Regions from separate parts of the Micromonospora sp. DT228 genome, predicted to be linked through region 1. Evidence: riboswitches for the same ligand, from Rfam matches in the RefSeq annotation. Region 1 holds a riboswitch; each other region holds the start of a gene.
What was found. Region 1 has a riboswitch for cobalamin ahead of ACLQ29_RS16270 (ribonucleoside-diphosphate reductase subunit alpha). Riboswitches for the same ligand answer to the same signal wherever they lie in the genome.
Positions count from the first base shown of each region.

Region 2: another riboswitch for cobalamin. It lies ahead of ACLQ29_RS22635 (acyl-CoA thioesterase); the one in region 1 lies ahead of ACLQ29_RS16270 (ribonucleoside-diphosphate reductase subunit alpha).
Region 3: another riboswitch for cobalamin. It lies ahead of ACLQ29_RS24510 (hypothetical protein); the one in region 1 lies ahead of ACLQ29_RS16270 (ribonucleoside-diphosphate reductase subunit alpha).

Region 1 covers NZ_JBNCKO010000007.1:67,823-70,016, reverse strand. The annotation lists cobalamin riboswitch at 406-622, shown strand; gene ACLQ29_RS16270 (ribonucleoside-diphosphate reductase subunit alpha) at 819-2,194, shown strand, end outside.
Region 2 covers NZ_JBNCKO010000011.1:186,710-188,903, forward strand. The annotation lists gene ACLQ29_RS22630 (copper resistance CopC family protein) at 1-566, opposite strand, end outside; cobalamin riboswitch at 696-909, shown strand; gene ACLQ29_RS22635 (acyl-CoA thioesterase) at 1,106-1,552, shown strand; gene ACLQ29_RS22640 (zinc-dependent alcohol dehydrogenase family protein) at 1,660-2,194, shown strand, end outside.
Region 3 covers NZ_JBNCKO010000013.1:164,031-166,224, reverse strand. The annotation lists gene ACLQ29_RS24515 (prenyltransferase/squalene oxidase repeat-containing protein) at 1-610, opposite strand, end outside; cobalamin riboswitch at 704-821, opposite strand; cobalamin riboswitch at 889-1,010, shown strand; gene ACLQ29_RS24510 (hypothetical protein) at 1,117-2,194, shown strand, end outside.

The sequences.
Region 1 (2,194 bases):
GGTCGCCGTGCCTGGTCTGCACGCCCGGCCGGAGTCGCGGAGGTGTTCGTCGCGCTGGTAGACGCCCTGACTCTCGACGACGCGGCAGGCCGCTGAGGCGCCCCGAGACCGATGGGGACGGTGGCGCGGGAAGTGGATAATGGTCCAGAAGATTGGATGTCCACTCCGGAAAGTTGCATTGACGGCCGAGTATGGGTAGGGGTCTTTACATCTAAAGACTTAATACATCACACCTTTCCGAATGTCGACACCCGCTCGGCCTGCCGTGTGCCGCGCGGGCGTTCGCCGACCCTGAGTCGGCCGGACCCGGCCCGGCCGGCGCGGCCGGTGACGACCATCACGGGCGTCGCCGTCGACACGCCCGAGACCGACATGTGGGGTGTGACAACGGCAGCGTCCCTATATATGGTGTCGAGCGCAGCTGGTTCGACCGCTCAGCCCGAGCGGTCGAGGCAAGAGGGAACCCGGTGGAAATCCGGGACTGTCCCGCAGCGGTGAGTGGGAACGACAGCCGTCATGAGCACTGGGCCACGAATCGGCCTGGGAAGCGACGGCCAGTAGGAGACCGGCCAACCCGGTCGTGCCCACGAGTCCGAAGACCTGCCAGCGCGCCGCGTACCCACACCCGGGTGAGCGGCGGTCCGAGGCCGCGTGGGACGGCCGACGCCACCTGACCCACGCCGTGCCGGCGTGGCGTCCGCCGGTGTCTGTCTCCACGCGTTCGAGGGGCCATCAGGTCTCGAACTCGCGAGGAGTGAGTGGTGACAGTCACCGAGGTAGTCCCGGCAGTCGGCGACGCGGCCGTGCGGCGGACGCCGATGCAGGTCCGCAAGCGCGACGGCGCCACCGAATCCGTGGACGTCAACAAGATCGTCCGGGCGGTCGAGCGGTGGGCCGACGACCTGACCGACGTCGACCCGATGCGCGTCGCCACCCGCACGATCAGCGGCCTGTACGACGGCGCGACGACTGCCGAGCTGGACCGGCTCTCCATCCAGACCGCGGCCGAGATGATCGGCGAGGAACCGCAGTACTCCCGCCTCGCCGCCCGGCTGCTCTCCAGCTACGTCGGCAAGGAGGTGCGTCGGCAGGGCGTCACCTCGTTCAGCGCGGCGATCCGGGTCGGCCACGCCGAGGGCCTGATCGGCGACGACACCGCCGCGTTCGTCGCCGCGCACGCCCCGATGCTCGACGACGCTGTCGATCCGGACGGTGACCGGCGGTTCGAGTACTTCGGTCTGCGCACGGTGTACGACAGGTACCTGCTGCGCCACCCCACCAGCCGCCTGGTGCTGGAGACCCCGCAGTACTGGCTGCTGCGGGTGGCCTGCGGGCTGTCCCAGACGCCGGACGAGGCGGTCGACTTCTACCGACTCATGTCCAGCCTGGCCTATCTGCCCAGCTCACCGACGTTGTTCAACTCCGGCACCCGGCACACCCAGATGTCCTCCTGCTATCTGGTCGACTCCCCACGCGACGAGCTGGACTCGATCTACCAGCGCTACGCCCAGGTCGCCAACCTGTCCAAGTTCGCCGGCGGCATCGGCATCGCGTACTCCCGGGTCCGGTCCCGGGGCGCCCTGATCCGCGGCACCAACGGGCAGTCCAACGGGATCGTGCCGTGGCTGCGCACGCTGGACGCGAGCGTCGCCGCGGTCAACCAGGGCGGCCGGCGCAAGGGCGCGGCCTGCGTCTACCTGGAGCCGTGGCACCCGGACATCGAGGAGTTCCTGCAACTGCGGGACAACACCGGCGAGGACGCCCGGCGCACCCACAACCTGAACCTGGCCAACTGGATCCCGGACGAGTTCATGCGCCGGGTCGAGGCCGACGAGATATGGTCGCTGATCGACCCGCACGAGGTGCCCGAGCTGCCCGACCTGTGGGGGGAGCGTTTCGACGCCGCGTACCGGGAGGCCGAGGCGCAGGGTCGCTACGTGCGGCAGGTCCCGGCGCGGGAGCTGTACGGGAAGATGATGCGGACCCTGGCCCAGACCGGCAACGGGTGGATGACGTTCAAGGACGCCGCCAACCGGCTCTGCAACCAGACCGCCGAAGACGGCAACGTGGTGCACCTGTCCAACCTCTGCACCGAGATCATCGAGGTGTCCAGTGACGCCGAGACCGCCGTGTGCAACCTCGGCTCGGTGAACCTCGCCGCGCACCTGACCGACGGCGGCATCGACTGGGAGCG
Region 2 (2,194 bases), on a different contig from region 1:
GCCGAGGCCGGCCCGCTGTTGTGCTGCTCGGTGGCGGCCACCAGCGCCGGGTCCGGCTGTGTCGACGGCGGGCTCCATCCCTTCGGCGCCGCCGTCACCCGCCCGTCGTAGCGGAAGGTCAGGGTGCCCCGCACGGTGTCGCCGTCCGAGGCGACCGACAGATAGCTCACCGAGTACTGGCCCTTGGCGGGCAGGTGGGCGACGCTCACCACCGCGGGGAACCCCGTCGTGTACTCCCGCGGCTCGAACTGCCCGTTGACCAGGAAGTACTCCCGTACCGGCTGCTCCAGCGGTTTCGGTTCACCCTGCGACCAGCCGTTGTCGACACGGGTGCCACCCGGGGCGGTGATCGTGAAGAACGCGTTGGCGGCGGCCTTCTCGGTGAAGAAGAGCCGCACCTCCGTGAACGGCTCACGCACGGTGGCCCCGCTCGCCGGCGTGGACGTGGCGAGGGTCCCGTGCGCCGCGGCGGGTTGGGCGGACGCGAGGAGGGCGACCGCCGAGGCGAGGAGGAACGCGAGGAGGCCCGAGACCACCCGCCCGCAAGTCTGGGGGAGACGACGCATCTGGATATCCTCACCCTCGCGAGACTTTTTTCAAGAGGTGGCGATCTTCTTCCTCGAACGTCAAAAGTTGACGACGAGCACGCGGCCGCCGCGGCACGATGCCCCCGGTGGACAGATTCCCTGGCCAGCTATGCTGCCGACGGCGCTGGTTCGCCCCGTCCTGACCGGCTGGGCGTCGTAAGAGGGAACCCGGTGGAAATCCGGGGCTGCCCCGCAGCGGTGAGTGGGAACGACAGCCGTCATCAGCACTGGGCCAGCGGCCTGGGAAGCGACGGCCAGTAGGGGACCGGCACGACCGGTCGGGCCCGCGAGTCCGAAGACCTGCCGGCGCCGCGTACACAACCGTGTGCGCTGCCGTCGGCCTCGCGGGTGGGCTGAGCGGGTGACGGGCCGTGCGTGTGGTGCACGGCCAGGTCCTCGTCAGCGTGTGTCCGCGACCGGCGGCGTGGTTTCCCGAGGGACGGACTACCGCTGTGCACGACACCACCACGATCGCCGGCCGAGCGCCGTCGGCGTCGCACCTGACCCTGTCGCAGATCATGGACCAGCACCACACAAACCTGATGGGTACGGTGCACGGCGGCCGGATCCTCAACCTCATCGACTCCGTCGCCGGTGTGGTCGCCGCCCGGCACTCCGATGGGCCGGCGGTGACCGCCGCCATCGACGAGACCGCGTTCCTGCGCGCGGTGCGGGTCGGCGACGTCGTGCACGTCGACGCCCGGATCACCTGGGCCGGCCGTAGCTCGATGGAGGTGGCCGTCAAGGTGACCGCCGACCGGTGGGACCGGGCGGTGCCGCCCACCGACGTGGCCACCGCCCACCTGGTCATGGTCGCCATCGACGACGACGGCCAGCCCCGTACGGTGCCGCCGCTGCTGCCCGAGACCGACGGGGACCGGCGACGGTACCGGGAGGCGGAGATCCGCCGGGAGCACCGGCTGGCGCTGCGGCGCGCGCTGCTCGACGGCGCCGACGACGGCTGACCCGTGCTCGGTCCGCCCGTCGCGGTGCTGGCCGGTCCGAGGAACCCGCCCCGCCGTCGATCTGGTCGGATAGCGTCCACGTGAAGCCTCGATCACGGAGAGTGTGGATGGTTATGCGCGCTGCGGTGCTGCGGGAGTTCGACGTTCCGCTCCTGGTCGAGGAGATCGACAGACCCACCCCCGAGCGCGGGCAGGTGCTGGTGCGGATCGTCGCCAGCGGCGTCAACCCGCTCGACACGAAGATCCAGGCGGGAAAGGCCGCGCACGCGCGCGTCCAGCCTCCCGCGGTGCTCGGCCTGGACCTCGCCGGCGTCGTCGCGGCGGTCGGTGCGGACGTGACCGACTTCGCGCCGGGGGACGAGGTGTACGGGCTGTGCGGGGGAGTGGGCGACCTCCAGGGGTCGCTTGCCGAATACGCCGCCGTGGACGCGCGGCTCCTGGCCCGCAAGCCGAAGACCCTCTCGATGCGGGAGGCCGCCGCGTTGCCCCTGGCGGCGATCACCTCCTGGGAGGGGCTTGTCGACCGGGCCGGAGTCCGTGCCGGGCAGAAGGTGCTCGTGCACGGCGGCGCCGGCGGTGTCGGATACGTGAGCGTCCAACTCGCCCAGGCGCGCGGCGCCGAGGCGTACGCCACGGGCGGGC
Region 3 (2,194 bases), on a different contig from region 1:
GGTCGGTCGGCCCGGCCGTCGTGGTGGGCGAGGGAGTCGGCGTCGAGGAGGGCGTCGGGCCGCTCGCGCGCACCGACGCGGGGGTGAAGTTCGGCGCCCCGGTCGTGCCGCCGATGTCGGTGCCGCCGAAGACCCATGCCTCGACCTCGCCGGGGCCCGGCCGCTGGGACATCGCACCGAGTGGACTGTAGGTCCAGTGGTCCTGCCCGGCCGGTGCGATCCAGTAGGACCAGTAGGCAGTCGCCGGCGGCGTCAACTGGCACGCCTCGTCGGCGGGCGTCGGGCGTTCGGCACCGGACTCGAAGGCGGGTGAGCCGATCCGGCAGATGAAACCGGGGCCGTCATGGGCGGTGCCGGCCGTGGTGAAACCCGCCTCGTGCAGCAGGTCCAGACCCGTGGTCGGGGTGGCGTCGCAGCCCCGCAGCAGCGGCCCGCCCCACGGCCCGAAGTCGACAGCGACGACAGCGCCCTGGGTCGGCGTGCAGGACTCCAGCGGATCGGCGATCGCACGGGTCGGCACCACGAGCGCCGCCACGCCAAGCGTCACCGCGGCGACGAACGCCAACCACGCCCGGGGAACACGCGGCGTGCGACTGACAAGTGGGGACATGGCGACTCTCTCGGGGGTAGCGGCGCAGGCGCGGACGCGGACCCCGAGGACAAGTCTCGGAAACCTGGCTCCGCGCCGTGTACCTCGACGGCGCTGCGGTGCACTATCCAGCCAGGTAATCCGACTCGTCCCGAGAAAACGGGACCTACGGCTGCGGGCCAGCGCCGGACTTTGACCGGCTTCCCCTGACTGCTGGATCGCGGCCATCGGACCACACCCGCGACCACGCCGTCAACGCGAGCCGCTGTCATCTAGCTAACAGCGCGCGGTAGGGGCTTCCTCCCATACGGTGACCGCGTCATCGCGTGGGGGAACCCGGTGGGAATCCGGGGCTGACGCGCAACGGTGAGGACGGTCCGCCGTCCCGAGCCCGACTACCCACGTGGTGACGCAGCACCTGCGGTATCCGTCCCACGCGTCCTGCGGCCGGCCCGCCCCGCCCCCGCCGGCTTCCCTGTCGGGCTCTGGGTCGAGGCAGTCGTGCCCCGTACCCCCAAGGAGACCCGATGTCCTCGCGCCTTTCCTCCGGCAGCCGCCGGAGACGTCTCGCGACAGTCCCCGCCGCCGCGCTGATCGCCACCGCCGTCGCGGTGACTGCCGGTGCCGCACCGGCCGCCGCGACCTCGACGCCCGCGCAGATCGCCACCGCCCGGACCAACGGCGTGGCCTACCTGCGGACGCTGCAGGCGGCCGACGGCAGCTACGCCAGCGGCGGGTTGTCGAACGAGTGGGCGTTCAGCGCGTTCGCCCCCGCCGGCGTCGCGGCCGTGGACGTCTACCCCTCCGGGGACACGACCAAGAACGCCCGCACCGTCTACCGCAACCAGCTCTCCGCCGCGTCCTGGCCAAGCGCCTCGCCCGTCGTCACCGACTACGAGCGCGGCGTCCTGAACGCCTACGCGGCAGGCATCGACCCCGCTCGGGTCTCCCCCGCCCGCAACCTGATCGCCGACACCATCGCCTACTGGCAGACCGGCTCGCCCGGCTACTACGGCCCGCCCGCCAACGTCAACGGCACCATCTTCGCCACCCTCGCCCTGGCCGGGGCGAAGACCCAGACCGGCGGCGCCCGTGTACCGCAGGCACTGCTCGACCTCTCGGTCACCCGGATCCGCAACAACCAGCACAACGACGGCGGCTGGACCTTCAGCCAGGCCGAGGGGAACGCGAGCGCACTCGCCACTCCCGGCGACATCGACATGACCGGCGCCGCCATGGCGGCCCTCTGCGCCGCAGGCGTGCCCAACACCGACACCGACATCGTCCAGGCGAAGAACTTCCTCAAGGGCAAGCTCGTCAACGCCTCGGGCGCCTTCACCTCGATGTTCGGCGTCAACACCGACTCCAACGCCTGGGCCGTCTCCGGGCTCAACGCCTGCGGCATCCCCAGCCAGGGCACCGACTTCACCACCACCGCCGGCAAGACCCCGATCGACTTCCTGCGCGCGCAGCAGCTGACCGGCGGCGGGTTCAAGTACCTGCCGACAAACACCACCCCATCGGCGTACGCGTCGATCGACGCGGTCCGGGCCCTGGCCGGCGCCGGCTACACCGCCGCTCCCCCGACCCCGGTCACCTCGGGCG